Regions from separate parts of the Arthrobacter sp. NPDC057009 genome, predicted to be linked through region 3. Evidence: predicted binding sites of a transcription regulator. Region 3 holds the regulator's gene; each other region holds the start of a gene.

Region 1 (9,904 bases), on a different contig from region 3:
TGTGGCTCGTCATCACGCTGGCCGCGTCCCTGCTCCTGGTGGTCCTCAGCTACTGGCCCATCAAGAACCTGTTCTCCCAGTACCAGTTGATGAACGCCAGCTTCAACCGCTGGCAGCTGGTGAACACCTACGGCGCGTTCGGCACGGTGACGAAGCAGCGCATCGAGGTGGCAGTGGAGGGCACGCTGGACGATGAGCCGGACGAGGCGGCCGACTGGCGCGAGTACGGGTTCAAGGGGAAGCCGGGCGACGTGCGCAGGCTGCCCCGCCAGTGGGCCCCGTACCACCTGCGGCTGGACTGGCTCATGTGGTTCCTGCCCCTGCGCACGGTCCACGAGGAATGGTTCTACGCTTTCCTGGGCAAGCTGCTGGAGGCGGACGCAGCGATGCTGCGGCTGTTGCGCCACGACCCGTTCGACGGCGAGCGCCCCCGGTGGGTGCGCGCCCGCACCTACCTGTACCGTTTCGCCACCCGCGCGGAGTTCCGGGAGACCGGCCAGCGCTGGATCCGGACGCCGCTCTATGAGGCGATCCCGCCCATTTCCCTGCGTGCCGGCAGGTAGCAGGGAAGCGGCAGGCGGGGCGGGTGCGTCGCTCCGCACCCGCCCCGCCAGTTCCGTCTGATGTCTACGCAGCGAGGGGAAGCACCCGGCTGCCCGCGCTGACGCTGATCTCCGCGCCCTCGACGGAAACTGTGACGCTTCCGCCCGGCTGCACCTCGGACGCCACCAGCAGGTCGGCGATGCGGTCGTCCACCTCGCGCTGGATCACCCGCCGCATCGCACGCGCACCGTATTCCGGTTCGTAGCCCCGCGCGGCAATCCAGTCGACGGCCTCCCCGGTCACGGAAAAGCCGATCCCCTGCGCCTGCAGGCGGCCTTCCGTGCCGTCCAGCATGAGCCGGACGATCTGGCGCAGCTGCGCCTGGTCGAGCTTGCGGAACAGGACGATCTCGTCGAGGCGGTTGAGGAATTCCGGCCGCATCGATTCACGAAGCCGGGCCATCACGCGTCCGCGCAGAGCCCGGTCCGAACCGGCGTCCCCCTCACTGGCCTGGATGGCGAACCCCGCCGGGCCCGTCCTGCTGGCGAGGAACTCGGACCCCAGATTCGACGTCATGATGATCACGGTGTTCCGGAAGTCAACTGTCCGTCCCTGCCCGTCGGTCAAACGCCCATCATCCAGGACTTGGAGCAGGAGGTTGAACACATCCGGGTGGGCCTTCTCGATCTCGTCCAGCAGCACAATGGAGTACGGATTCCGCCGCACCCGCTCGGTCAACTGGCCGGCCTCGCCGTACCCGACGTATCCGGGAGGGGCACCGACCAGGCGACTGACGGTGTGCCGTTCGCCGAACTCGCTCATGTCGAAGCGCACCAGGGCGTTCTCATTGCCGAAGAGGGACCGGGCCAGCGCCTTGGCCAGTTCGGTTTTACCGACGCCGGTGGGCCCGAGGAACAGGAAGCTGCCGATCGGCCTGCCCTCCGCGCCCATTCCGGTGCGGTTGCGGCGGACAGACTTGGCAATGGCCGTCACTGCGTCGTCCTGCCCGACGACCCGCTCATGCAGTTCCTCTTCCAGCTTTGCCAGCCGCTCCCGGTCACCCTCGGTAATCCGGCTTGCCGGAATGCCGGTGGCCCGGGAAATAATCTCGGCAATGCCCGCTTCGTCGACAACCGCAGGGGCGGCAGCGGGCGCCGCTCCGGAGTCGATCTTCTCCTTCAGGGATACGATCTCGTCCCGCAGCCGGGACGCCTCCTCAAAGCGTTCGTCAGCGACGGAGGCATTCTTTAATTCCTTCAGGGCGGAGAGACGCTCACGCAGGGCATCCAGCTGACCCGTGCCGCGCTGCAGGCTGAGCCGTGCTCCCGCCTGGTCAATGAGGTCAATGGCCTTGTCCGGCAGGAAGCGGTCCGTCACGTAGCGTGCGGACAGTTCGACCGCGGCGCGGATGGCAGCGTCGGTGTATTGCACGCCGTGGTGTTCCTCGTACCGGTCCTTCAGCCCAGCCAGGATCTGGATGGCATCCTCGATGTGCGGTTCACTGACGTGGACGGGCTGGAACCGCCGTTCGAGGGCAGGGTCCTTTTCCACCTTGCGGTACTCGTTCAGCGTCGTGGCCCCCACGAGATGGAGTTCGCCGCGTGCTAGGCGGGGCTTCAGGATGTTGCCCGCATCCATGCCGCCCTCGCCTGCCCCGCCGGCACCCATCACGGTGTGCAGTTCGTCGATGAACAGGATGATGCTTCCCGCTTGGCCGCTGATCTCGTCCATCGCCTTGGTGAGACGCTCTTCAAAGTCGCCCCGGTACCGGGTCCCGGCGAGCATGGCAGGCAGGTCCAGTGCAATGACGCGCTTGTCACGAAGCTGCTCGGGAACCGCGCCCGCGGCAATTGCCTGCGCCAGCCCCTCAACAATGGCTGTCTTGCCCACGCCGGCCTCCCCGATCAGGACAGGGTTGTTCTTGGTCCGGCGGGCGAGGATCTCGATGGCCTGTTCGGTTTCCTCCGAGCGTCCGATCACCGGATCCAGTCCGCCTTCGCGGGCACGCGCGGTCAGGTCCGTGCCGTAGGTGTCAAGGGTGGGCGTCGCAGGAGCGGGCCCTGCGGCCTGTTGGGCGGCAGCCGGCGAATTGGGTCCGCTTGCGAATCCGCCGTCAGGTTCTGCCTCATTGGCCCCCGACTGGAAGGACTCGGGCGTCACGCCCGAGGCCATGAGGATCTGGCCTGTCGGCGCTTCCTGGTTGAGCACCAGGGCAACGAACAGGTGCTCGGGATCGATGTAGGTCGAGCCGAAGGCACGGGCAACCTGGTGGGCGTCAAGCAGGGCCCGCTGGGCCGACGGCGTCAGGGCCGGTGCTCCGTCCACTGCCGCACTCGACGTTTCGGGCAGCCGTTCTTCCGCTGCCTGGGCGACTGTGGCGGGATCGGCGCCGGCGCGCCGCAGGTACCCGGCGGCGGGTTCGGTCTGCACCATGACGCGAAGAATGTGCAACGCGTCGACGTCGCTGTGACCGTGGTCAGTGGCGAACCGGGCGGCGAGGGCCAGCACCTCGTGGGTGCGGCGGCTCAGCAGCCGGGTGAGATCCCGGGTACGTGCCGGCCTGGCACCCCGCTGGCCCTGAAGGTAACGGGCAAAGAACTCTTCAAACGAACCGTTGCCGGAAGCGGCAGGCCCGAAAAACGTAGGCATTCAACCTCCATAGAAACTTGAGTGTACTTGACTCAAGTCTTGGTCCTGGAGATTTATTCCCTAGCCGGCGGTGCCCCTTTCCCGGGTTCTCTTCGTCCCTGGATACGGCTAGCGGGATCGGGCCAGGACCGACTCCGCGTGCCGGAGGATGGGCCCGTCGATCATCCTGCCCTGGTACTGGAACACGCCGGTTCCGGCAGTGCGTGCCGCTTCCAGGAGTTCGCGTGCCGCGGCGACGTCCCGCTCGGAGGGCGCGTACGCCTCCCGGACGGCGGCCACCTGGCTGGGGTGGATGCAGGCCTTGGAACCGAAACCCGAGGCAACGGCGTCCCGGGCCTCCGCGGCCAGCCCGTCAAGGTCCGGGATGTTCACGTACACGGCATCCACGGCCTGTTTGCCGGCTGCGCCGGCGGCCAGGAGCACCGACGAGCGGGCGTGCAGGGCTACGGCACGGTAGCTGCCGTCGTCGTTCCTGCTGGACGTGCCGCCAAGGGAAGCAAGCAGGTCCTCGGCCCCCCACATCATGGCCACCACGTTGGGTTCGGCGGCAATGGCGGGTGCGTGGACCACGCCCGCGGCGGTCTCACACAGGGCAATCACGTGGAAATCCGGCAGGGCCCGGAGCTGGCTGGCGCTCTCCGCCTTGGCAAGCATGACGGTGCGGTAGGGGGTGTGGGCCAGGCAGTGCAGGTCCTTCTCGAAGTCCTCGGTGCCAGCCGGGTTGATCCTAATGATGGTCCGGCTGGGATCCAGCTCCGGCCCTTCCCCGGATCCGCCGAGCTGGGCCAGGATGGCGCCCCGTGCCCGCTGCTTGTCCGGCGCGGCCACGGCATCCTCGAGGTCCAGGATGACCGCATCGGCGCGCTCGGCGGCTTTTTGGAAGCGTTCGGGACGGTCGGCAGGGCAGAAAAGGAGGGCGGGTCCCATCACAAAAGTCATAGTGCCATTGTCCGATTATTTGTCCCGCTGCGCCTCTATGTGTGCCTCGCGAGTCCACATCAGGCAGCTTCGCGTGGCCAGCGCCACCACCGTTCCGTCCTGGTTGCGCCCGGTGTGCTGCATGGTGACGACGCCCTGCCCCGGCCGTGATTCGGAGAGCCTCTTTCCGGTGATGACGGTCTCCGTGTAGAGGGTGTCGCCATGGTAGAGCGGATGCGGGAAGGAGACGTCCGTCAGCCCCAGCTGCGCAATGATGGTGCCCTGGGTCAGCTGGCCAACGGACTGCCCCACCACCGTGGCCAGCGTGAACATGGAGTTCACCAGGCGCTGGCCGAAGGGCTGTCCCGAGCTCCAGGCCGCGTCCAGGTGCAGCCCCTGCGTGTTCATGGTCATGGTGGTGAACAGCACGTTGTCCGTCTCGGTAACGGTCCGCCCCGGGCGGTGGGCGTACACGACGTCCTCCTCGAGTTCCTCGAAGTAGAGTCCGCGCTGCTCGATGACCCGCGCGCCGCCGGTGGCTGAGCCTGCCGAAACTGCACTCATACGGTGAGTTCCTGGTCTTCCTCGAACAGTTCCGCCCCGGTGGCCGCGACCATGTCCTCCGCCGACACGTTGGGCGCCAGCTCACGCAGGACCAGACGGGATCCGCCGGCATCGGCGACGACGTCGATGACGCCGAGGTCGGTGATGATGCGGTCCACGCAGGCCTTGCCCGTCAGCGGCAGCGAGCACCGTTCCACGATTTTCGGCTTTCCGCTGCGGTCCACATGCTCCATCATGACGATCACCTTTTTGGCGCCGAAGACCAGGTCCATGGCCCCGCCCATGCCCTTGACCATCTTTCCGGGGATCATCCAGTTGGCGAGGTCTCCGTTGGCGGCCACCTCCATGGCGCCGAGCACGGCCACGTCCACGTGCCCGCCGCGGATCATGCCAAAGGACTGGGCGGAGTCGAAGAATGCGGCACCCTTGTTGACGGTGACGGTTTCCTTGCCGGCGTTGATCAGATCCGGATCCACCTCGTCCTCGCCGGGATAGGGGCCGACGCCGAGGATGCCGTTCTCGGAGTGCAGAACCACTTCGACGCCGGCCGGGATGTAGTTGGGGATCAGGGTGGGCATGCCGATGCCGAGGTTCACGTACTGGCCGTTGCTCAGCTCCTGGGCTACGCGGGCGGCGAGCTCATTGCGCGTCCAGCCCTTGCCTTCCGGGTGGGAGGAGGCGGCCCGGCGGTATTCGTGCCGCACGGCCTCGGGGCGGGGAGCCAGGGGGCTGTTCGGGTCCATCGTTACGCTCCTGCCTGTTCGCTGGTTGCGGTGCTTTCGGCTGCCCCCGTGCTTCCGGGCTGGGCTGCAGACGCCGCAGACAGTGCCACGGTCCGCTTCTCAATACGCTTCTCGGACTCGGGCACCACCACCACGCGCTGGACAAAGATGCCCGGCAGGTGGACGTGCTCCGGATCCAGCTCGCCCGGCTCCACGAGTTCTTCCACCTCTGCAATCGTGATCCGTCCCGCCATGGCGCAGAGGGGGTTGAAGTTCATGGCCGTCGCGTGGAAGACGAGGTTCCCGTGCCGGTCGCCCTTCCAGGCGTGGACCAGGCCGTAGTCGGGGGTCAGTGATTCCTCCAGGACATAGTCGACGCCATCGAAGCTGCGCACTTCCTTTGGCGGGGACGCGATGGCGATGCCTCCGTCGGCGTCGTATTTCTGCGGCAGGCCGCCGTCGGACACCTGCGTTCCAACCCCCGCCTTCGTGTAAAAGGCGGGGATGCCGGCGCCGCCGGCGCGCAGCTTTTCGGCGAGGGTGCCCTGCGGGGTGAGGACCACTTCAAGTTCGCCGGCGAGGTACTGCCGGGCGAACTCCTTGTTCTCCCCCACGTACGAGCTGACAGTCCGCCGGATCCGGCCGTCCCTGAGGAGGACGCCCAGGCCCCAGTCGTCCACGCCGCAGTTGTTGCTGACGGTCTCGAGGTCCTTGGTGCCGCGGCGGTGGAGGGCATCTATGAGCGCCACCGGGATCCCGCACAGGCCAAAACCCCCGACGGCGAGCGATGCGCCGTCGGATATGTCGGCGACCGCTTCGTCAGCGCTGGCAACAACCTTGTCAATCATCCTTGATCCTTTCGGCGTCTCCACAGACTCTCGACAGACACGGCCACCTGGCCTTTTACAGCCCGAGTTCGCGGGCGATAAGCATCAGCTGGACCTCCGTGGTGCCCTCCCCCACCTCCAGGATCTTGGAGTCCCGGTAGTGGCGCGCCACGGTGAACTCGTTGATGAAGCCATAGCCGCCGAATACCTGGGTGGCATCCCGCGCGTTGTCCATGGCCGCCTCGCCTGCGACCATCTTAGCTATGGCCGCCTGGGTCTTGAACGGCTTGCCGGCGAGCATCCGGGCGGCCGCATCGTAGTAGGTAAGACGCGCGGTATGGGCACGTGCCTGCATGCGGGCGATCTTGAACGAGATGGCCTGGTGCTTGCCGATATTGGTGCCGAAGGCGCTGCGGTCCTTGGCGTAGCGGACCGAAAGATCCACGCAGCCCTGCGCAGCGCCGGTGGCCAGGGCAGCGATGGCGATCCGGCCCTCGTCCAGGATGGACAGGAAGTTGGCGTAGCCGCGGCCCCGCTCCCCCAGCAGGTTCGCCTCGGGCACAGTGACGTCCCGCAGGGTCAGGGGGTGGGTGTCCGACGCATTCCAGCCCACCTTGTTGTACGCCTTCTCCGCCTTGAACCCGGGCGTGTCGGTGGGCACCAGGATCGTGGAAATCTCCTTCTTGACGCTGCCGTCCTTGCGCTCCTGCTGGCCGGTGACGGCGGTGACGGTCACCAGCCTGCTGATGTCCGTTCCCGAGTTGGTGATGAATTCCTTGTTGCCGTTGATGACCCAGTTTTTTCCGTCCCCGCTGTCCTCCAGCCGGGCTGTGGTCTTCGTGCCGCCGGCGTCCGAGCCCGCCTCCGGTTCGGTCAGGCCAAAGCCCGCGAGCGCCTTTCCGGACGCGAGCAGCGGCAGCCACTCCTGCTTCTGGGCCTCGGTGCCGAAGCGGAAAACGGGCATGGCGCCGAGCGAAACACCGGCCTCGAGCGTGATGGCAACTGACTGGTCCACCCGTCCCAGCTGCTCCAGCGCAAGTGCCAGCGCGAAGTAATCGCCGCCCATGCCGCCGTATTCCTCCGGGAACGGCAGGCCGAACAGGCCCATATCGGCCATTTGTGCCACTACCTCGTAGGGGAAGCTGTGTTCCTCGTCGTGCTTGGTGGAGACGGGTGCCACCACCTCGTCGGCGAACTCCCGGACGGTCTTGCTGAGGTCCTGGTACTCCTCGCTGAGGTCAAAATCGGCCATGGTTAGGCCTCCTTACGTTCATCTGTTGCATCGTGGGTTGCGGTGCCTTCCGATACAGGGCCGGAAGTGTCCGCCGGGTGGATGGTGGCGACGGTCTGGCCTGCCCTGACGAGGTCACCCGTGCTGACGCTGATATGGACGGTCCCGGCGACTTCGGCCACGAGCTGGTGCTCCATCTTCATGGCCTCCACGGACAGCAGCACCTGTCCCGCGGCCACGGGATCTCCCTCCTGCACCGCCACGGAGACAACCGTTCCGGGCATGGGTGACCGGACTTCCGGATCGGCCGCGCCTTCTTCCCGTTCGATGGCGGCCAGCACGCGCTCCACGCGGCTCTCGCGGGTGAGGACCTCGAGTCCGCACGCGCAGCCGCCGCTGCCTACGTAAACGTGCCGCGTCCGCGCTTGCCCGCGAAGGCCGGCGCTGCCGTGCAGCTCCCCGGACATCCCCACGGCGAACGTGTGCTGCTGGTCCTCCAGCTCGAACCTGATGACGCCGGATGCGGACTCTGCGGCATGCTCCCGGCCGTCCGGCCCGACGGCGGCACCCGCCGCTCCGAGGACGTGCACCGTCCGCTCCGGGCCGTCGCCGACGCGCACCAGGGCATGGCCGGCGTCGCCCTGCCAGGTGATGCCCACGGTGGCCATGCCGCCGCCGGGAAGGCCGAAGTTAATCCGCCATGGTGCCGGGGCACCGAGTCGCCAGCCCCGTGCGCTGTCCCAGGGCGGCCGGGGACCTGTCCGTCTGCCACCGAAAGCGCCCGCGCCGGCGTCTTCAGCAGCCGCGGCCTCGCGCGTCCAGAATGTCAGGGCGGCAGCCGTAAGCTCTGCCTCGCCGGCTTCCCGGAACGCCAGGTCCGGCATCCTCCGGTCGATCAGCGTCGTGTCCAGCCGGCCGGCGCGGACGTCGTCGTCATTGATCAGGAGCCGCAGGTATTCCACGTTCGTGTCGATGCCCAGGACGGTGTAGCGTTCCAGGGCCGCGTCCAGCCTGTCCAGGGCGGCCTTGCGGTCCGTTCCCCAGGCAATGACCTTGGACAGCATGGGATCGTAGTCGCTGGAGATTTGCAGCCCCGGCAGCAGCGATGAGTCAATGCGGACGCCCTCGTCCTGGTGCTCCGGCCGGAACCCGGTCCCGAACGAGGCGCCGTATTCGTCAAGGAGCACCACCTCGCCCGAGGAGGGCAGGAAGTTCCGGTGCGGGGTTTCGGCGTAGACGCGGGCTTCGGCTGCATGGCCGTTAAGCACGACGTCGTCCTGCCCGACGGTGAGCACCTCGCCGGCGGCGATGCGCACCTGCCACTCGACGAGGTCAATGCCGGTGACCATTTCCGTCACCGGGTGTTCCACCTGGAGCCGGGTGTTCATTTCCATGAAGAAGAACTCATCCGGCGAGTCGTCCGACACCAGGAATTCCACGGTGCCGGCACCGGTGTAGTGGACGCTGCGGGCGGCCTGGCAGGCGGCCTCGCCGATCTTCGCCCGGACGGCCTCGCCGTCGGGCAGTGATTCCAGCAGCGGTGACGGGGACTCCTCGATGACCTTCTGGTGCCGCCGCTGCAGGGAGCACTCGCGCTCCCCCAGGTGGATGACGTTGCCGTGGGTATCGGCCAGGACCTGCACCTCGATGTGCCGCGGGGACGTCACCAGGCGTTCCAGGAACAGGGTGTCGTCCCCGAACGCGCCCGCAGCAACGCGCCGCGCGGTGGCCAGGGCGGACGGCAGGTCCTCTGGCCGGTCCACGGCATGCATTCCCTTGCCGCCGCCGCCCGCCGAGGGCTTGATCAGCAGGGGGAAACCCACGGCCGGGGCGGCCGCGATGAGTTCCGCATCCGTCATGCCGGGTTCGGCGATGCCCGGAACCACCGGAACGCCGTACCCCGACACGTGGTTTTTCGAGCGGATCTTGTCCCCCATGACATCCAGCGCCTCGGCCCCGGGGCCGATGAAGGCGATGCCGGCGGCCGCTAGTGCCCGGGCAAAGTCGGCATTCTCGCTCAGGAACCCGTAGCCCGGATGCACCGCCTGGGCACCGGAGTCCTGGCACGCCCTGATGATGGCGTCGATGCTGAGATAGCTCTCGGCCGCCGCGGCGGGCCCGATCCTGACGGCGGTGTCGGCTTCGCGCACGTGGCGGGCACCGGCGTCGGCATCGCTGTAGACCGCAACGGAACGGATTCCCATGGCGCGCAGGGTCCTGATCACCCGGCAGGCAATCTCACCGCGGTTGGCCACCAGGACCGTGCGGAACTTACGTTCGATAGTCATGTCAGGCTCACATCCGGAAGAGGCCGAAGGAGGGCTCCGGCAGCGGGACGCGGGAGACGACGTCGAGGGCCAGGCCCAGGACCGTGCGGGTGTCCGCGGGGTCGATCACGCCGTCGTCCCACAGGCGTGCCGTGGAATAGTAGGGGCTGCCCTGGTCCTCGT
Region 2 (9,904 bases), on a different contig from region 3:
ATCAGTGCGGGCGTCCTCTGCGGCGCGCGAGGCAGCAACACCACGCCGCGCACCATCATCCCCGGCGGCGGAATCCCGGGAAACAGCGCAGTCGGCAGCACCGCGTCCCGCGCCGGAACTCAAGGCGGCGGAACAGCCAGCGGCGGAACGGCCGGCGCCGGAACAGCCGGCGGCGGCGGGGCCTGTGGAGGCGCCGCCGCCTTCCACCGAATCGATCCACAAAGTGCCAATAGGCGACCTTCCGGGCTGGAAGCAGGTATTTCGGGAGGAGTTCAACAAGGGCAATGTGCCGATCGGCGCTTTTCCAGGTCCGGCTTACTCTGCGAAATGGAGTGCAGGATATAAAGACGGAACGCCGGATACCGCAGGTCAGAAGGGGATGAAGTCCGGCTACTACCCGTCCAAAGTGCTGAGCGTTAAGAACGGCATGCTGGACTGGTATCTCCATTCGGAGAAGGGGATCTCCATGGGAGCGGCGCCTGCGCCCAAGATTCCGAATGACAGTAATCGTGACAAAAGCCTGCTACCGCGGCACAACAGCCTGATGTACGGGAGGATTTCGGTGCGGTTCAAGGCCGACTCCCTCCGCGGCTATAAGGTTGCATGGCTCCTTTGGCCGGATAGCGGTGTATGGCCCCGGGACGGAGAGATAAATTTCCCGGAGGGGGACCTCGCCAAGACCTTCTACGGCGCTGCCCATTACCGGGGGAATGACCCTGCGGCGTCTGACATGTTCCAGTCGCACACCACTTTCACGGATTGGCACGTCGCCACGATTGAGTGGACTCCGGGCAAGGTCGAATTTATCCTTGACGGCCGGTCGCTGGGAGCCAGTACAACACTGACGCCTAATACACCCATGCACTACATTCTCCAGTCCGAGTCATGCCTTCCCCGGTGTCCTGCACCACAGACAGCAGGGCATCTCTACCTGGACTGGATCGCAATCTGGAAGCCGGCCTAGAAGCCGGACCCGGGCACATACTCCTAGCGTCGTGCGGAGTTACTGACAGATGCGGTAATGTATATGACAAAATCTGTCATCGACAGGTAGGCTCGCGGTCGGACCCGCACCGACGTTTAGGAGCCTCCCGTTGAAGATCTCGAAAATCCTGGTTAAGGCCGCGGCCAGCACGGCATTGCTGGCCCCCGTTCTGTGCGGTCCGGCCCAGGCGGCTGGAGTGCCGGAAGCGCCGGCCCCAATCGATGACCGCACCTTCAGTAAGGACATCGCCGGTGGCGCCACCACCACCGTTTCAGCCGCCCCTTACGTGGCGCAAGTTTCCTTCGACGCCGCCGGCACCAATGTGGGGTGCACCGGCAGCCAGATCGCGGCCACCTGGGTCATCACAGCGAAGCACTGCAACTCCACGAGCCTGAAGTCGGTCCGGCTCGGCACAAGCTATCTCGGATCCGGTGGTGCCATCCGTTCCGTTGCTGCCCGCTATCCGGCCCCGGCCGGGGACGTCCTGCTGCTGAAGCTGTCCACGCCGTACTACGGGGCCTTCGTAGGCTTGTCCAACGCCTTTCCTGCCACCGGAACGCGCGCAAAGGTATACGGCTGGGGCGATCAGTCCGAGGGATCCGGCGCCATGTCCTACTACCTCAAGGCGGCGGACGTCTCAGTGGTGTGGCAGGGGCTCGACAACTATGGCGGTCCGTCTGTCCGGACCCGGTCGGAGAGCGGCCACACGCTCAGCGGCGACTCGGGCGGCCCGCTGATCGTTAACGGCAAGCTGGCGGGCGTCCTGTCCGCATCGGACATCCTGCCGGCCCGGAACCCCGCCAATTTCACCGGCTACTACAACGACCACGCCTCTGTGGTGCGGAACCTCGCCTGGATCACCAGCGTCTCAGGAGTCCGGGGCTCCTAGGAGCAGGCGTGCCCGGCCGGCAGCCAGGGGCCGGCCGGCAGCCGGGGCCCGCCCGGCAGGCGGCCCGCCAGGCGCGCCTGGGCGTGTTACATCCCGGGCAGGTCGAGCGTCTCGTAGACCTGGATGCTCGCGCCGGGCATCATGAGGTGCGGGTGCCCCTCGACCAGGGCCAAAGCGCCGTCCATGTCCTCGGCCTGCAGGATGCCGTATCCGCCCACGTTCGTATTCGTGTCCGAGGTGCCTGCCTGGCTGACCTCCTTGCCGGCGCCCAGCGGCAGGCCCATGTCAACAATCCCGCTGCCTGCCCGGGTGGCCCACTCCATCCACGCCTTCATGCCCTCCTGCGCGGCCTCCGGGGTGCTTTCCGCCATCTGGGATTGTGCCGACTGCGGAGCGTTGTAAAGCACTACGAACTTCTTCATTGCCGGTCCTGTCTCTGAGGTAGTGGTCGCTGGGATCGTGGCCTGGCAGCTCTGGGCTGAGGGTCCCCAAGCTGATGCTCCTGGACCAGCCGCACCGGGGCTTCCCCCGGCAGCCACAGGTCGATCCTAGGGGGATTCGGGCGACGGCGATACAGTTCAAGGGCCACCGTTCTCGGAAATTTGCATGCCCACACCAATGGCATTTCGCTGTGGGAAAACTTGGCCGTGAAGAGCGGAAAAGCAAACTTGAGCGTAGTAGACTCAACTTAGCTAAACCGCCCTCGAAAGGAGCTCTCTTTGGACGTCAAATTCACCACCAAGAGCCAGGAGGCTCTTTCGGCTGCCGCCATGAACGCCTCCACGGCAGGGAACCCGCAGGTGGAACCGGCCCACCTGCTCAAGGCGCTGATGGATCAGCGGGAGGGTGTCGCCGTCGCCCTTCTGCGCGCCACCGGGGCGGATCCGGACGCCGTCAGTGTGCAGGCCAGCACCGCCATCAAGGCCCTTCCCGCCAGCTCCGGAAGCTCGGTCCAGCAGGCCCAGCTGTCCCGGCCGTCCCTGCAGGCGATCCAGAACGCCCAAAACGAGGCTGACAAGCTGGGTGATTCCTTTGTCTCCACCGAGCACCTGCTGCTAGGTCTCTCGGCCGGCAGCGACGGCGTGGGCAGGCTGCTGCGCGACGCCGGCGTGTCCCACGAGGCCCTGGCTGCGGCGCTTCCGGGCGTACGCGGCGACCGCAAGGTCAACTCGCCCGACCCCGAGAACACCTTCCAGGCCTTGGAAAAGTTCGGCACCGACCTCACCGCCGTGGCCCGTTCCGGGAAGCTTGATCCGGTGATCGGCCGTGACAGTGAAATCCGGCGCGTGGTACAGGTGCTCAGCCGCCGCACCAAGAACAATCCGGTCCTGATCGGCGAACCCGGCGTGGGCAAGACCGCCGTCGTGGAGGGCCTGGCCCAGCGGATGGTGGCCGGCGACGTGCCGGAAAGCCTGCGCGGCAAGACCCTGATCGCCCTGGACCTGGCCTCCATGGTGGCAGGCGCCAAGTACCGCGGCGAGTTTGAAGAGCGGCTCAAGGCCGTCCTCGAGGAGATCAAGAACTCCGATGGCCGCATTGTCACGTTCATCGACGAGCTGCACACCGTGGTGGGGGCCGGGGCCAGCGGTGAAAGCGCCATGGACGCCGGCAACATGCTCAAGCCGATGCTGGCCCGGGGCGAGCTGCGGCTGATCGGCGCCACCACCCTCGACGAATACCGCGAGAACATCGAGAAGGATCCCGCCCTGGAGCGCCGCTTCCAGCAGGTGTTTGTCGGGGAGCCCAGCGTGGACGACACCATCGGCATCCTCCGCGGCCTCAAGGAACGGTACGAGGCCCACCACAAGGTTGCCATCGCCGACTCCGCGCTGGTGGCCGCCGCAACGCTGTCCAACCGCTACATCTCCGGCCGCCAGCTGCCGGACAAGGCCATCGACCTCGTGGACGAGGCCGCCTCCCGCCTGCGCATGGAGATCGACTCCGCTCCGGAGGAGATTGACCAGCTCCGCCGTGCGGTGGACCGGCTCACCATGGAGGAGCTTGCCCTGCAGGGCGAGACGGACGCCGCCTCCGTGGAGCGCCTTGCTGCCCTCCGCGCGGACATGGCGGACAAGAAGGAGCAGCTGGCCGGACTGAATGCCCGGTGGGAGGCGGAGAAGGCCGGCCTGAACCGGGTGGGCGACCTGAAGGCGAAGCTGGACGAGCTGCGGTCCACCGCGGACAAGGCGCAGCGCGAGGGCGACCTGGAAACGGCGTCCCGCATCCTCTACGGCGAAATCCCAGCGCTGGAGCGCGAACTGAACGATGCCGCGGAGGCCGAGGCCGCCGTCGCCGACAAGGCCGCCCTGATGGTGGCCGAGGAGGTCACTGCCAACGACATCGCCGAGGTCATCGCGGCCTGGACGGGCATTCCGGCCGGCCGCATGCTCCAGGGGGAAAGCCAGAAACTGCTGCACATGGAGGAGGAACTCGGCCGGCGTCTGATCGGCCAGTCCAAGGCCGTCACCGCAGTGTCCGACGCGGTCCGCCGTGCCCGGGCTGGCATCAGCGACCCCAACCGGCCTACCGGCTCCTTCCTGTTCCTCGGCCCCACAGGCGTCGGCAAAACCGAGCTCGCCAAGGCGCTCGCGGACTTCCTGTTCGACGACGAACGCGCCATGGTCCGGATCGACATGTCCGAATACAGCGAGAAGCACTCCGTTGCCCGCCTCGTCGGTGCGCCTCCGGGCTACGTCGGCTACGAGGAGGGCGGCCAGCTCACCGAGGCGGTCCGCCGCCGGCCCTACTCCGTGGTGCTGCTGGACGAGGTGGAGAAGGCCCACCCCGAGGTGTTCGACATCCTGCTGCAGGTGCTCGACGACGGCCGCCTCACCGACGGCCAGGGCCGCACCGTGGACTTCCGCAACGTGATCCTGGTGCTTACCTCCAACCTGGGCAGCCAGTTCCTCGTGGACCCCACTTTGGATGCGCAGGCCAAGCGCAACGCAGTGATGGCCACGGTGAACGCCAGCTTCAAGCCGGAGTTCCTCAACCGGCTGGACGAGGTGGTGCTGTTCGATCCGCTGTCCGTCGAGGAGCTGGCCCGGATCGTCGAGCTGCAGGTGGCCGAGCTGGCCAAGCGCCTGCACGAACGGCGGCTCTCGCTCGAGGTCACCGAAGGTGCACGCGCCTGGCTGGCGATGTCCGGCTTTGACTCCGCGTACGGCGCCCGGCCGCTGCGCCGCCTCGTCCAGCGTGAAATCGGCGACAGGCTGGCCAAGGCCATCCTCGCCGGCGAAATCTCCGACGGCGACACCGTCCTGGTGGACACGGCCGCTGACCTCGGCGAACTCACCGTCGAAGGCCTGGAGGCGCTGTCAGGGTCCGACGGCGGTGCGCCGCTGGGCAGCGGGCTCACCGTCCGCCGCCGGGACTAGCAGGCGGGATTAGCCGCGCGAGGACATCATCAGGGCAGCAGGCTTGCCTTGATGATGTTCCCGGATGCGGTGACGTAGCAGTCCACGCGGCGGTCACCCTTGGCCCAGCTGGACGTGCTCGGATAGGCGAGGCGGTAGTTCAGGTTGTAGGCATTGGACTTCTCCGTCAGGGCCGCCGTCTGGCACGTCTCCCTGGCCTTGGTCTTCATGGCCTCACGGCCCGGGTATGCGTCACCGTCCGCGTACTGCGTGACCGCCACCAGTTGGGCCGAGTGGTCGGTGGTGCAGGCAACCACCGTGGATTTTGCCGCCTCGGGGTCGAAGTCCTTGAAGCAGTCGCCCACCCGGAAATCCAGCGGACTGACGCTGGCCAGGGGCAGGCTGGGCCTTGGTGAGGCGGCCGGTGCCGGCGGCGCGGCGGCGGTGGGATCCGCCGCCGCGGCAGGCCGGTTGGCGGACTGCATCGTGGCGGTGGCCAGGAGCGAGGTCAGAAGCCATACGAGCAGGCCGCCCACCACGAGCAGCGCGAGGACAAAGCCGATCTTCGGCAGCGTTTGCCGCATTCCAGGCTGCCTGAGCCGGGACTGGATTGAGCCGGCGAGGCTTGTGAGCCTTGGTGCCGTGGGTACTGATGTGGGTTCTGCTGCGGGATTGGCAGGTTCGGGCCGGGCAGGTTGCCCGGACTGTGCAGGTTCGGGCCGGGCAGGTTGCCCGGACTGCGCAGGTTGCTGGGAGTGCACGGCGACGGCATGGGCCGGCCCGCGTTCCCCGTCGTGGTTGGGATCGTTGTCATTCATATGGGGCGGCACCCCTTCCTGGCGTTCGCTTGGCGGTGAGCATCCGGCGCTCTGCGTTTCCGCGGTGCGGCCCCGGCGGCCAACAGCCGGATCTCCATGCCCGCTTAATTCAGTCGTTCAGGAGACTCTATCGAACAAAAAATCCCTGCACGCCTCGAATTGCCGCGGAGATGCGGGCCACGGCGGCCACCCAAGGTCCCCGTGGCAAGCAGATGCCGCCGAAAGCATGTAATCTAGGGGTACGACAAATTGACCAATCATTCCGGGGCCTCACCATCGCCAAAGGTGACCACCTCCGGTCCAAGTACAAAAGGGGGTCACGCCATGGGGCGCGGCCGTCAAAAGGCAAAAGCTACTAAGCAGGCTCGGGACATCAAGTACTACTCCCCGAACACCGATTATTCGGCCCTACAGCGCGAGCTCACGGGTCCGGGCAGTCGTGCCACGAGCCATTTCGCGAATGAACCGGCCGAGCCGGACTATTCAGCTTACGTGGATAAGTACGCGGACGATTTGGATGAAGACGACGACGAGGTAGACAGCCGTCGCATCGGTTAGTTGCTGCCGCTGACCTGCCGCAAGGCAGTACGCTGCACGCCGCCGTCGTGCACCTCCCGGGCAATTCCCGCATTCGGGCTGCCCGCTTCCCTCCCTGACCCGGATATCTGGCCTTAGCCAGAAACCTGGGGCAGTGGGATCCGTCCGGTGTCACCACAGCTACTAAGGCCCGCCGGGCTCGCCAGTCTTTGGCGGCCCCGGCGGGCCTTTGGCATCGGCCGTGAATCCCGTCGAAACCGCGCCCCTGAGGAATTAGGCTGGGAGGAATTCAGCCAACGAAAGGGGCACGGACACATGGTGCAGCGCAACGGGTACGGCCTCGGAGAGCTCTGCTGGGCGGACGTCCAGACACCCGACGTGGCGGCTGCGAAGGCCTTCTACGCCGCCGTCTTCGGATGGCGCTACGAGGACTTTCCCACCCCCGGTGGACGCAGCTACGCCAAGGCGTTCCTCGATGACGACCTCGTGGCTAGTGTGGCGCCCCAGCCGCACCAGGGCGGCGCAGCGCTGCCTGCGCACTGGAACGTCTACTTCGCCGCAGTCGATGCCCGGGCCGCCGCAGAGGAAGCCCAGCATGCCGGCGGCACTGTCCAGTTTGGGCCGGAGGATATCGGGGACACCGGAACCATGGTGTTCGTGGAACCGCCGGGCGGTGGTGCCACGGGCATCTGGCAGGCCGGAACACACCCGGGCAGCGGCCGGCACAATGAGCCCGGCGCGTTCGCTTGGGCCGAACTGCTCACGCCCGAGCCGCAGGCCGCCGTCGGATTTTTCCAGCAGCTGTTCGGGCATGAGGTGACCGAGTACCCGCAGGACGACGGCGGCACCTACACCACGCTGATGGTGAACGGCACCGAGGTGGCCGGCATCGCCCCTGTCCCGGAAGAGGATGAAGACGACGCAGGTGGCGAGTCCGGCAGTCGCGGGTGGCAGGTGTACTTCGGCGTCTCCAGCGTCAAGGAAGCCGTGCTGGCCGCCGTGGCGGCCGGAGCCGAGGTGCTGGTGGAGCCGGAATTCTCCGAGGACGGCGGCACCATCGCCACCCTGAAGGACCCGCAGGGCGGCGTGTTCAGCGTCCTGGAGGTTTAAAAACCATCGAGTGCTCCGTAGATGCCCTTATGAACCTTCATAAGGGCAGTTACGGAGCACTCGATGTGCTTACGCTACGCGTAGGCGTTGACCAGCTGGACTGCGCCGCCGTCCACGCCCTTGGCGCCCTGCACGTAGTCCGGTCCGGTCTTCACCACGGCGTCGGAATCGGCGCTGACGGAGCCCATGATCCAGGACGGCAGGCCGCGCTCGTTCAGGCGGGCCACGGCGGCGTCTGCGGCCTCGGGGGAGACCACGGCCACCATGCCGACGCCGAGGTTCAGCGTGCGCTCCAGATCGGCCAGCGGCACGCGGCCCAGTTCGGAGACGAGCTTGAAGATGGCGGGCAGCTCCCAGGTGGAGCGGTCAACGGTGGCCACGAGGCCCTGCGGCAGGACTCGGGCCAGGTTGGCGGCGAGCCCGCCGCCGGTGACGTGGCTGAAGCCGTGCACGGCCTTTTCGGCGGTGACGGGGAAGGCCCGCGCCAGGTCCAGGCAGTCGGCGGCGTAGACACGGGTGGGTTCCAGCAGTTCCTCGCCCAGCGTGCGGCCGAGTTCGGAAACCTGGCGGTCCAGGGCCCAGCCGGCGTGGTTGATGACGCGGCGGACCAGCGAGTAGCCGTTGGAGTGAAGTCCGGAGGAGGCCATGCCGATCACCACGTCGCCGGCACGGACGCGGTCCGGGCCGAGCAGTGCGTCGGCTTCCACAACGCCGGTGGCGGCTCCGGCGACGTCGTATTCGTGTTCGCCCAGCAGGCCGGGGTGCTCGGCGGTTTCGCCGCCCACCAGCGCGGTGCCGGCCACGGAGCAGGCGGCCGCGATGCCGCGGACGATGTCCGCGATGCGCTCCGGAACCACCTTGCCGCAGGCGATGTAGTCGGTCATGTACAGCGGCTCGGCGCCCACCACCACGATGTCGTCAACCACCATGCCCACGAGGTCGTAGCCGATGGTGTCGTGGATGTCCATGGCCTGGGCAATGGCCACCTTGGTGCCCACGCCGTCCGTGGACGTGGCCAGCAGGGGCTTCTTGTAGGTCAGGAGCTTCGAGACGTCGTACAGGCCTGCGAAACCCCCGACGCCGCCAATCACCGACGCGTTGTGGGTCGCCTTGACGGCGTCCTTCATGAGCTCGACGGCGCGGTCGCCTGCCTCAACGTCCACACCGGCGGCCGCGTAGGTGATGCCGGTGTTGTTCTGGGCAGCATTCATGTCAGCAGTGGAGGAAGCGGAAGTCATAGGGACTCTTTCTTGTCAGCGCCAACGGTCGCAGCGTCGGGGTGGAGATCGGGCACGCGGTCGGCGTCGGTGAGCAGGTTCTCGAGCTCGGAATCCGGTCCCGGATCACAGCCAGTGGCCCCCGGCTTTTCGGCGGGGTCCTCGGTGACCGGGATGTTCTCCGGGTTGCCGGGGGTGGCGGCGGCCGGTTCGATGGCGGCTTCCGCCGCGGCCTCGGCCGGGGCACCGGCGGTTGCTGCTGTTGAACCGGCAGCCGCACTGGTGGTGCTGGCGGAGGTGGCAGGCAGGCCGCCCAGGTCCGTGCGCTCCAGCAGGTTCTTGCCGAGCTTGTCGGCGCCGGGCAGTTCGATGGGGTACTTGCCCGTGAAGCAGGCGGTGCAGAGCCGCTCGCGCGGCTGCTGGGTGGCGCCGATCATGCCGTCTTCGGAGATGTAGGCCAGGGAATCGGCGCCGATGGCCTGGGAGATCTCCTCGATGGTGGCGCCATTGGCGATGAGCTCCGCCCGGGAGGCGAAATCAATGCCGTAGAAGCAGGGCCACTGGACCGGCGGGGAGGAAATCTTGACGTGGACGGCGGCGGCGCCGGCTTCCCGCAGCATCCGGACGATGGCGCGCTGGGTGTTGCCGCGGACGATCGAGTCATCCACCACCACCACGCGCTTGCCGCGGATTACTGATTCCAGGGCGTTGAGCTTCAGCCTGATGCCCAGCTGGCGCAGCGTCTGCGAAGGCTGGATGAAGGTGCGGCCCACATAGGAGTTCTTGACGAAGCCGTGCGCGAACGGGATGCCGGATTCCTCGGCGTAGCCCACGGCCGCGGGGGTGCCGGATTCGGGGACCGGGATGACGATGTCGGCCTCGTGCGTGTTCTCACGCGCCAGCTGGCGGCCCATCTCCACACGGGATTCGTAGACGGAGCGTCCGCCAATGGCGGCGTCGGGGCGGGCGAGGTAGACGTATTCGAAAACGCA
Region 3 (9,904 bases):
TCATCCCACATGATCCGGGCGTGCTGCCACGAAATGCGGCCCAGCTGCAGCGCGGCAAGTGTCATCGGCCGTTCCCTGGTCAGCATGTCCGATTCAACCAGCAGCCGTTCGGCAGCGCCTTCGCTAATGGTCAGCGCGCCGGCCACCTCCGCCCTCACGGCCATCTGCCGAACGGCCGCGTCCTGCGGGCTGCCAACCGGGACTGCCATCGCCGCGTCCGCCGTGACGTACCCGGCAGCAAGCTCCACCTTCACAGCCGCAAGCCGGGCCTCCATCCCGGCCACCCCGCTCAAACCGTCCAGGAATGCAGTCGCCTGCTCCCCAAGAGGGTCAACGGGATCCGGCTCGAAACCAGCGCCAGCCGCACCCGGGTGAGCGGCCCTGCGCAGCTCGGCAGCCATCGCCAACGCCGAGGCACCAATAGCCTCCAACGCCTCCGCAGCAGCCGTGCCGTTCTCCATACGAAGAGCTTGCCACTGGCCTGGGGGAAAAACGACGCTGCATAAGGTCTATGTGGAAAACCCACTTCGGATGCCCTACGGGGCACCGGAACCGTCGAGCGTAACCGTGCCGGCGTCGCCGTCGACCTTAACCTGCTGTCCGCTGGACACTCGCTGGGTGGCCACGCCCGTTCCCAGAACGGCGGGAATGCCGTACTCGCGGGCGACGATTGAGCTGTGGCTCAGCGGGCCGCCAACGTCCGTGACCACCCCTGACGCCATGGCAAACAGCGGCGTCCACGCGGGCGTGGTCATGCGCGCCACCAGCACCTCGCCCGGCCGCATGGTGGCGAAGTCGTCAGGACCGTGCAGCAGCCGCGCCGGTGCGCTCACCTGCCCCGAGCTCGCGCCGACGCCGGTAATGACGTCCCCGGCCCGCTGCACCGTACGCGCCGGCATCATGCTGCCGAATGCCCGCTCCATCCATCGGCTCTCGGGCAGGAGCTGCGGGGCGGCGGCCTTCCGCTGCCCCCGCCATAGCATCTTGCGCTGCTCAACGGCCTCGGCCCGCGCCGGCCTGTCCGTGCCTGTGATCGCTGCGCCGGGCGCGGCCAGGCCAAAGTCGATGGCATTGCGGAGTTCCTCGAGGCGGAGCCAGAAGATGTCAGCCGGCGCGGCGATGACGCCCGAGGCGGTGAGCCGCTCCCCCAGCTCCAGCAGCATCCGTCTCATCAGCGGCCAGGCCAGTCCGACGTCGGCCAGTGCGTCTTCCCGGACCGGTGCCGCTGTCTGCGCCCACCGCAGCAGCCGGCGGAAAACGGCCCGACGGCGGGGACCCAGCCGGGTGCTGATCAGCCGGGCCTGCTCCTCCCGCCGGTCGGCTGAGGACTGCTGGCGCTGGTGCGGGTCCTTGCCCTGTCCCCGCACGAAGTACCGCAGGGTCTCCAGCAGCGCAGAGGGATCATCGGCCGGCACAGGGTTGACGAAGTCAAGGTTGTAGACGGCATGCCCGTAACGGTCCAGGTGCCGCTGGAGACGGGAACGCCACTCCTCCCACTGTCCCGGATCCACGTTGGGGACGCCGTCCGCGCCCGCGGGAGGTCTGCCGCGTCGGAGAGCCTCGGCGATGCCGGCCGCTGGTCCTTCCGTGACGGCGGCTGCAAGCTGTGGCCGCTCGCGGGTCCAGACCGCCAGGTCGTACAGGGATTTCTCCGCCCGGATCGGCTCGCTGTCGTAGCCGAGGAGGAATACCTCCGCGGACGGGTCACCGGGCCGCCGGACGAGCTTGTCGTAGTAGCTGCGGAACATGATCTCGCTGGTAGCGGCGATGGGGATGATGGACTGCACCGCCGTGTAGTAGGCGGCGCCGGCGTCCAGCAGCGCGGAAATGCCCTCCAGCAGCTCGGGGGCCGGACGGTCCGACGGCGGTTTGGCCGCCCAGAATTTCACGGTCCCGCGGTACTTGGGGTGCGAGTGCTCCCGCCAGCCTTTGATTCCCATATTGGCTTTGCCCTGGGCGAGTGCCCGCATGGCCGTCAGCGACTGGCCCATGACCCGCCGCATTCCTGAGTTGCTGTAGTAGTAGTAGGCGTAGCCGTTGACGGTGGGCAGCGAGACGTCGCCGGGCCGCACCACGTTCTTGCCGAACGCCTCGCCCAGCAGCGCGTTTAGGGACCTCACCACGGCGCCGTCAATCAGGTCGGCAAACAGGGGCGACAACGGATCCGGCAACTGCTCCACGATGCTGGCGCGGAAGTACATCCCGTTCGGATAAGGCAGCGGCCATTCCGTCGGGGCCTCGTCCGAGGGCTCGGGGAGTGCGGTGATCGGACGGGCCTGCAGGATAAAGAATTCGCCTGCCGCCTGCGCCCACTCGATGTCCTGGGGCACCCCGAAATGCTGAGCTATGGCCGTTCCCTGGCGGGCCAGCGCGGCAGCCGCACCGTCGTCGAGCACTGGCGCACGGCGCTTCTCTTCGGGCACGGGCTGCTCAGTGGTGCCGGTCCCGCTGTAGACCGTCATCACGTCCTTGTCCGCCGTCCGGCGCCGGACCACCTTGCCCGTGGCTGAATCCACCACGACGTCGTCGGTGGTGACGGCCCCGCTGACCACGGATTCACCCAGCCCCCAGGCGGCGCTGATCACCGCCTGGTCACGGCGGCCGGTGGCGGGATTGGCGGTGAACAGGACACCGGCGGCATCGGCGTCGACCATCTCCTGGATCACGACGGCGAGGCGCACGGTGGATGGATCGATGCCGTTCCGTGAGCGGTAGGCCATGGCGCGGGCGTTCCACAGGGAGACCCAGCAGTCGATGACGGCAGCGGCGACTGCCTCTGGCCCGGCGACGTTCAGGTAAGTGTCCTGCTGCCCGGCGAAGCTGGCGGAGGCGAGGTCCTCTGCAGTGGCCGAGGAGCGCACTGCCACCCGTGTCTCGTCGCTGGACTGTGTGCCCGCATCTTCTCCTGTTGCGGCCATATGCTGACCCAACCGCAGGTAGGCTGCCCGAAGTTCACCGCTGATCTCCCCGGGCAACGTGCCCTCGGCGAAAAGCGTCCGGATCTGCCGTGCGGCGGTCTCGTAGTCGTCGTTTGAAGCACCGGCGGGAAGGGCCGCGAGTTCGAGGATGCGGCCGGCGATGCCGTTGGCGTTGACGAAGTCCTGGTAGGCCGCGGTGGTGAGCACGAAGCCCGCCGGCACCGGAAAGCCGGCCCGGGCCAGCTCGCCGAGGTTGGCTCCCTTGCCGCCCGCCTCGTCCAGATCGCCCCGTCCCAGCTGGTCAAAGTCCTTGATATAGGTCATGACCCTGCGTCCCTTCTGCCGGGGAGCCGGGACCGCGACATTGCGGTTGCTGGGCCCGTTCCGGTGCTGCACCCTATTTTTGGCACAGCACCCAGTTCTGGCAATGGGCAGCGGCTCAGCCAGGAATTATTAGGCGTCGCCCCGGGGCCGCCACACCACAACTGCCTGCGAACGCGGCCGGGGGCGCTGGCCCCGTGCCAGGCTCACCACATCACCGGCGGTGCCGGCGGCGAAGATGCGGGATTCCAGCGGCTCACGACGGCGGGCCAGTTCCTCGCTGAGTTCGGTCACCCGGTGCTGCAGTGCAGCCACCTGGTTTTCCAGTTCAAGGATGCGCTTGATCCCCTCGAGCGAAACGCCCTCATGGGACAGCCTTTGCACCTCGCGGAGCCGGTTCACGTCCCGCTGGGAGTACCTGCGGGATTTGCCCGGTGCCCGGCTGGGCGAGACGATGCCCAGCCGGTCGTACTGGCGGAGGGTTTGCGGGTGCATGTCGGCGAGCTCGGCGGCCACCGAGATGACGAAGATCGGCTGATCGAAATTGATGTCCACGGCCGGCACCTGTCGCTAAAGCCGGGCCTTGGCTGCCAGGCCCTGCCGGACGTCCGCGCCGTTGGTTGCGGCGGCGAATGCTTTCACGGCCTCCTCAGCTTCCTTGCTCAGGTTCTGCGGAACTGCGACGTCGATCGTCACCAGCAGGTCGCCGGTGGCCTTCGACGTCTTGACGCCGCGGCCCTTCACCCGGAGTGTGCGCCCCGATGGGGTGCCGGCGGGAACGCGCATGCGGACGTGCTCGCCGTCGATCGTCGGAACCTCGATGTCGGCGCCCAAAGCAGCTTCGGGGAAGCTGACGGGCACATGGATCCGGAGGTTGTCGCCGTCGCGCGTGTAAAAGTCATGGGGCTTGACGTTGACGGTGACCAGGAGATCGCCGTTGCCCGCCGGGCCGTATTGGCCCTTGCCGCGGACGCGCACCTTCTGGCCGTCCTTGATGCCCGCCGGCACCCGGACGTCGATGACCTCGCCGTCAGGTTCGCGCAGCCCGATGGTGGTGCCGCGGATGGATCCGGCAAAGGAGATGCTGGTACTGGCCGTCCGGTCGGCGCCCTTCTGCGGTGCGCGCTGGTAACCGGCCGGGCCACCGCCGAAGCCGCCGCCGAACAGGTCTGCGAATTCGGGCGGAACTCCGCCGGCGGTGCTGAACCCGCCGGAGTGGCGGCCGCCGCCACCGGTGAAGAGGCCGCCGAAGAGGTCTTCGAAGCCGCCGTTCGCCGTGCTTCCCGCACCGTGCGGGGCAAACCGCGCGCCGCCGCCCATTGCCCGGATGGCGTCGTACTGCTGCCGCTCGTCCGGATCGGACAGCACAGAGTAAGCCTCGGAAATGTCCTTGAACTTCTTCTCCGCAGCAGTGTCCCCGGAGTTCGTATCAGGGTGGTACTGCCGGGCGAGCTTCCGGTAAGCCTTCTTAATGTCAGCGTCGGAAGCGTCCTTGGCAACACCAAGGATCTTATAGAAGTCCTTGTCCACCCAGTCCTGGCTAGCCAATGGCGTTTCCTTTCAAAAATCTGAGCCGAGATGGCAGTTCACGGCAATGTTCCTTCGAATCACTGCCGCGAACTGCCATCTCGATGGGGTAATGCTAGGCCGGCACCGCGACGATTACCTGTGCCGCGCGGAGGACCCGCTCACCTGACTTGTAGCCGGAGCGGAGCACCTGGCTGACGGTATCAACCTCGATGTCCTCGCCGGGCTGCTGGATGAGGGCCTCGTGGATGGTCGGATCGAACTCCACGCCGGTCTCATCGATGCGGCTCAGGCCGTACGTCTTCAGCGCGTTCTCCAGCTTGGTGGCGATCGCGGCAAACGGGCCGTCCGCGAGGTCACCGTGCTGGCGGGCGGCGTCGACGTCGTCCAGCACCGGGAGCAGGGAGTTCAGGACGCCGATGACGGCCATCTCCCCTGCCACGGCGCGGTCGCGTTCAACGCGCTTGCGGTAGTTGACGTACTCGGCCTGCAGGCGAAGGAGGTCGTTCTTCAGCTCCGCCGCCGCGGCGGCTTCGGTCCCCTGCGCCACGGATTCCTCGGCGGGCACCTCGACCTGATTGAGGATTTCCTCAGCCTGGGCGAGGGCGTCGCCGTCGGAATCCGCCGATGCGGCGGAGGCTGCCTGCTCACCCTGCGGGTGGCGGGCCTCCCCGGTCACCGGGTCCACCTTGCGGTGGTCCCGGATGACCGGTTCGTCGCGGTTGCTGCCCTGGTCTCGGGAAGAGTTGTGCTCTTCTTCGTTACCGTGATGCGGCATGGTTACTTCTTCTCTTCTTCGTCGACGATCTCGGCGTCGACGATGTCTTCATCTGAAGAAGAGCCCGCCTTGCCGCCGGCAGGGGCACCTTCAGCACCTGCAGCGCCGGTGGCGCCGTCCGGGGAACCGGCCTGCGCGTAGATGGCCTCGCCGAGCTTGGTCTGGGAAGCCTGCAGCTTCTCAAACGCGGACTTCACTGCGGCGTCGTCGGTGCCTTCGAGGGCCTTCTTGAGGGCGTCGACGTCGGCTTGGACCTCGGTCTTGACCTCTTCCGGCAGCTTGTCGCTGTTGTCGGCGATCAGCTTGTCCACGGAGTAGGCGAGCTGCTCGGCGGTGTTCCGGGTGTCGGTGGCCTCGCGGCGTGCCTTGTCCTCTGCTGCGTGCTCCTCGGCGTCCTTGACCATGCGGTCGATGTCTTCCTTGGAGAGCGCCGTGCCGCCGGTGATGGTCATGGACTGCTCCTTGCCGGTGCCCTTGTCCTTCGCGGAGACGTGCACAATGCCGTTGGCGTCGATGTCGAAGGTGACCTCGACCTGCGGGACGCCGCGCGGAGCCGGAGCGATGCCGGTCAGTTCGAACGTGCCCAGCGGCTTGTTGTCGCGGGTGAACTCACGCTCGCCCTGGAAGACCTGGATGGCCACGGACGGCTGGTTGTCGTCAGCGGTGGTGAAGGTCTCGGACCGCTTGGTGGGGATGGCCGTGTTGCGCTCGATCAGGTGCGTCATGACGCCGCCCTTGGTTTCGATGCCCAGCGACAGCGGGGTGACGTCGATCAGGAGGACGTCCTTGCGCTCACCCTTCAGGACACCGGCCTGCAGGGCTGCACCAACGGCCACAACCTCATCCGGGTTGACGCCCTTGTTGGGCTCCTTGCCGCCGGCCAGTTCCTTCACGAGCTCGGAGACGGCGGGCATGCGGGTGGAGCCACCGACGAGCACGATGTGGTCGATGTCGGAAAGCTTGATGCCGGCTTCCTTGATGACGTCGTGGAACGGCTTCTTGGTGCGCTCGAGCAGGTCCTTGGTCAGGTCCTGGAACTTGGCGCGGGTCAGCTGCTCGTCCAGGTGGACCGGGCCGTCCGGGGTGACGGAGAGGTACTGGAGCGAGACGTTGGTGCTGGTGGAGGAGGAGAGTTCCTTCTTGGCCTGCTCGGCAGCTTCGCGGAGACGCTGCAGGGCGATCTTGTCCTTGGACAGGTCGATGCCCTTGACCTTGAGCTGGTTCAGCAGGTACTCGACGACGCGGTTGTCCCAGTCGTCACCGCCGAGGCGGTTGTCACCGGCGGTGGCGCGGACCTGGATGGTGGAGAAGTCGTCCTCGTCCTTGCCGACTTCCAGCAGGGAGACGTCGAACGTGCCGCCGCCGAGGTCGAAGACCAGGATGAGTTCGTCTTCCTTGCCCTTGTCCAGGCCGTAGGCCAGGGCGGCCGCGGTGGGCTCGTTGACGATGCGCAGGACGTTCAGGCCGGCGATTTCGCCGGCTTCCTTGGTGGCCTGGCGCTCGGCGTCGTTGAAGTAGGCGGGAACGGTGATCACGGCGTCGGTGACCTTTTCACCGAGGTAGGACTCGGCGTCGTTCTTCAGCTTCATCAGGACACGGGCGGAGATTTCCTGGGCCGTGTACTTCTTGCCATCGATGTCGACCTTCCAGTCCGTGCCCATGTGGCGCTTGACGGAGGCGATGGTGCGCTCGATGTTGTTGACTGCCTGGCGCTTGGCGATTTCGCCCACCAGGACCTCGCCGGACTTGGAGAACGCAACGACCGACGGCGTGGTGCGGCCACCCTCGGCGTTGGCAATAACGGTGGGCTCGCCACCTTCAAGAACGGAGACAACGGAGTTGGTGGTTCCGAGGTCGATACCTACTGCACGTGACATGTGTTGCTTCCTTCTTTCCTTGGAAACTTGGGGTTCGCCCACTCCTTGAGCGATCTGCACTCAACTTTACTCAGCCCGGAGTTAAAGTCAATCCGAAGTTGAGTGCAGTACGCTCAACTTTGCCTCAAAGTGCTCCCGCAGCAGCGGAAAACCCCCGGTCCCGCGCGGATAATCCGCATGAAACCGGGGGTTTTTCGACGGCGGCAGCTGGATTTCGCCGAGCGTGAACCGTCAGCTTCTAGCCTCCGGAGGACCGGCCCCCGTCATCATTCCGGGGCGCATTGGTTTGGCCGTCGATCAGCTCATCCTTCAGGTCTTCGGCGACGCCACCTTCCGGGGCTGTGCCGGCGGCGCCGTAGTCACCCTCAGGGTATTCGCCCTCCTCATCTCCGGGCAGCTCCTGGCCGACGGTTCCGGCCCGGCCGTAGTCGCCCTCTGGATACTCGCCTTCCTCCACCTCGGTGTTAGGCCTGACCGCCCCCGCCTCACCGTAGTCTCCGGCCGCGTACTCACCCTCCGGCTCGGCGGCGGACTCGCCACCGGCCACGCCGGTGTCGCCGTAGTCCCCCTCGACGTACTGGCCGCTGTCCCCCTCGAGGGCCGGATTCCTGGAGCCGGTGTGGGCCTTACCCTGGGTGCCGGACTCACTGCTTTCGGTCATCGCTTGATCACTCCTTCGAAAGGACTGGCGCGCCTGGTCCGGGCGCAGTCGCAGTCTATCCAGCGTGGACGGGGAGCAACAGGGCAGGGCCGGCCTCATCCTGCCTGGGCGAACGCAGCCTACAGCCCGGCCAGATCAGCCAGCACGGCAATGTGGTGCTCGAACAGTTCATCCGGCGCGGAAAAGGTTCCGGCGCCATACTGCCCGAACACTTCAAAGCTGACGGCCCCGAAAAGCGACGTCCACACGAGCGTGCCGCGGGCCAGCAGAACGTCCGGTACTCCCACATTCAGCTCACGCCGGATCGCCCCGAGGTCCGCGGCCAGCGCGGGCAGCATGGACGTGGCGGCAGGTTCAGCGGCACTGGCGCCGGCCCGGTGCGTGCCGGCCCGATGTGCGCCGTCCAGGATCTGCACCAAGCTGGTGACCACCCTCGTTCCGGGTGCGGTGGTCCGTTCCGCGGGGGCACGGTAACCCGGCACCGGACTGCCGAAAAGGAGGCCGTAGCGCGCCGGTTCCCGGAGGGCCCAGGCGCGGACGGCGCGGGCCAGCTCGGCGAAGCGTTCTTTGAAATCGTCCGCAGGGACGGATTCGACGGCTGCGTCCACTGCGTCCCCAAGGTCGTTGTAGGCATCCACGAGCAGGAGGGTCAGCAGTTCGTCCCGGCTCCCGACATACCGGTAAACCGCCGAGGACACCACTCCCAGGTCACGGGCGACGGCGCGGAGCGAGAGTGCTGCGGCCCCGTGTTCGGCCAGGTGCTTCCGGCCCAGCTCCACGATGTCGGCGATGGTTTGCGCCCGCGCCCGTTCACGGGGGGTGCGCTGCTGCTTCCCAGCGGGAGCCTGCGGAGTGGATGGCATGAGCCCAGCATGGCACGGATCAGAGCAGTGTCAACAATTGAGAGCAGTGCTCTTGACTTTGCTTCCCGGCGGCAGCATCCTTATTGCGAGAGCAGCGCTCTCGGTCCCAGGTCCGGCCCGTCGGGACAACCCCAAGGGCGCCGTCCGCAAAAAAAGGAGAACTTTCAAATGTCCGGTCTTTATGTGGTCACCGGTGCCGGCCCCGTCGGCTGGACGGTGGCGGAGCAACTGGCAGAGCAGGGCTGGCGGGTCCGGGTCCTCACCCGTTCGGGCAGTGGCCCCGACCACCCGCAGATCGAGAAGCTGAAGGCGGACGTCTCCAGCCCCGGCATGCTGGGGAACGCCTTCGAAGGCGCGGCTGCGGTCTTCCATTGCATCCATGGCTCTTCCTACAGCGCCGCGGCGTGGCAACGGGAGCTGCCGGCCGCCGAACAGGCGGTCCTGGCGGCGGCAGGCGAGGCGGGCGCCGTCGTCGTCTTTCCCGAAAGCCTTTACTCCTACAGCAACCCGCGGGAGGTGATGACGGAAGCCAGTCCTCGGGACGCAGCGGGCGGCAAGCGCGGCATCCGCACGGCGCTGCTGCGGGCGAGGGCGGCAAGCCCTACGGACACCGTCTCCGTGGTAGCCGGCGATTTCTTCGGTCCCCGCGTCCGGATGGCCCACGCCGGCGAGCGCATGGTGCCGGCCATCCTTGCCCGGCGTCCGCTGCAGGTTGTGGGCAGCGCTGACCAGCCGCATTCCTTTACCTACGTGCCCGATCTGGCTGCGGCGATGATCCGGGCCGCGGGGAAACCCGAGGTCTGGAACCGGGTGCTGCACGCGCCCACCAATCCACCTCTCACCCAGCGGGAGATCGCCCAAACTTTCGCCGGGGCCGCGGGCGTGCCGGCACCGAAGGTGCGGGCGGTGCCCGGGTGGGCGGTACGCACCCTGGGGCTCTTCTCGCCAGACATGAGGGA

The links. The regulator HspR, encoded in region 3, represses chaperone genes until heat shock. The targets are predictions, from matches to a motif close to AAGTTGAGTCNNNNNGACTCAACTT.
Region 1: the regulator HspR is predicted to act here: its motif matches at 3,207-3,231, upstream of ACFTR6_RS06575 (ATP-dependent Clp protease ATP-binding subunit).
Region 2: the regulator HspR is predicted to act here: its motif matches at 2,540-2,564, upstream of clpB (ATP-dependent chaperone ClpB).

The regions. Positions count from the first base shown of each region.
Region 1 covers NZ_JBHUSB010000004.1:198,742-208,645, reverse strand. Annotated here, with positions in the region: gene ACFTR6_RS06580 (lipase maturation factor family protein) at 1-563, shown strand, start outside; gene ACFTR6_RS06575 (ATP-dependent Clp protease ATP-binding subunit) at 628-3,192, opposite strand; gene ACFTR6_RS06570 (CoA ester lyase) at 3,301-4,131, opposite strand; gene ACFTR6_RS06565 (MaoC family dehydratase) at 4,147-4,674, opposite strand; gene ACFTR6_RS06560 (CoA transferase subunit B) at 4,671-5,417, opposite strand; gene ACFTR6_RS06555 (CoA transferase subunit A) at 5,420-6,244, opposite strand; gene ACFTR6_RS06550 (acyl-CoA dehydrogenase family protein) at 6,300-7,475, opposite strand; gene ACFTR6_RS06545 (biotin carboxylase N-terminal domain-containing protein) at 7,478-9,742, opposite strand; gene ACFTR6_RS06540 (carboxyl transferase domain-containing protein) at 9,750-9,904, opposite strand, start outside.
Region 2 covers NZ_JBHUSB010000003.1:19,343-29,246, forward strand. Annotated here, with positions in the region: gene ACFTR6_RS04645 (family 16 glycosylhydrolase) at 1-964, shown strand, start outside; gene ACFTR6_RS04650 (S1 family peptidase) at 1,095-1,874, shown strand; gene ACFTR6_RS04655 (YciI family protein) at 1,961-2,296, opposite strand; gene clpB (ATP-dependent chaperone ClpB) at 2,594-5,251, shown strand; gene ACFTR6_RS04665 (septum formation family protein) at 5,281-6,048, opposite strand; gene ACFTR6_RS04670 (DUF3073 domain-containing protein) at 6,373-6,606, shown strand; gene ACFTR6_RS04675 (VOC family protein) at 6,901-7,695, shown strand; gene purM (phosphoribosylformylglycinamidine cyclo-ligase) at 7,770-8,933, opposite strand; gene purF (amidophosphoribosyltransferase) at 8,930-9,904, opposite strand, start outside.
Region 3 covers NZ_JBHUSB010000014.1:51,341-61,244, forward strand. Annotated here, with positions in the region: gene ACFTR6_RS15100 (DUF222 domain-containing protein) at 1-461, opposite strand, end outside; gene ACFTR6_RS15105 (PEP/pyruvate-binding domain-containing protein) at 537-3,242, opposite strand; gene ACFTR6_RS15110 (heat shock protein transcriptional repressor HspR) at 3,372-3,794, opposite strand; gene ACFTR6_RS15115 (DnaJ C-terminal domain-containing protein) at 3,810-4,787, opposite strand; gene ACFTR6_RS15120 (nucleotide exchange factor GrpE) at 4,882-5,544, opposite strand; gene dnaK (molecular chaperone DnaK) at 5,547-7,421, opposite strand; gene ACFTR6_RS15130 (hypothetical protein) at 7,660-8,082, opposite strand; gene ACFTR6_RS15135 (TetR/AcrR family transcriptional regulator) at 8,202-8,945, opposite strand; gene ACFTR6_RS15140 (NAD-dependent epimerase/dehydratase family protein) at 9,114-9,904, shown strand, end outside.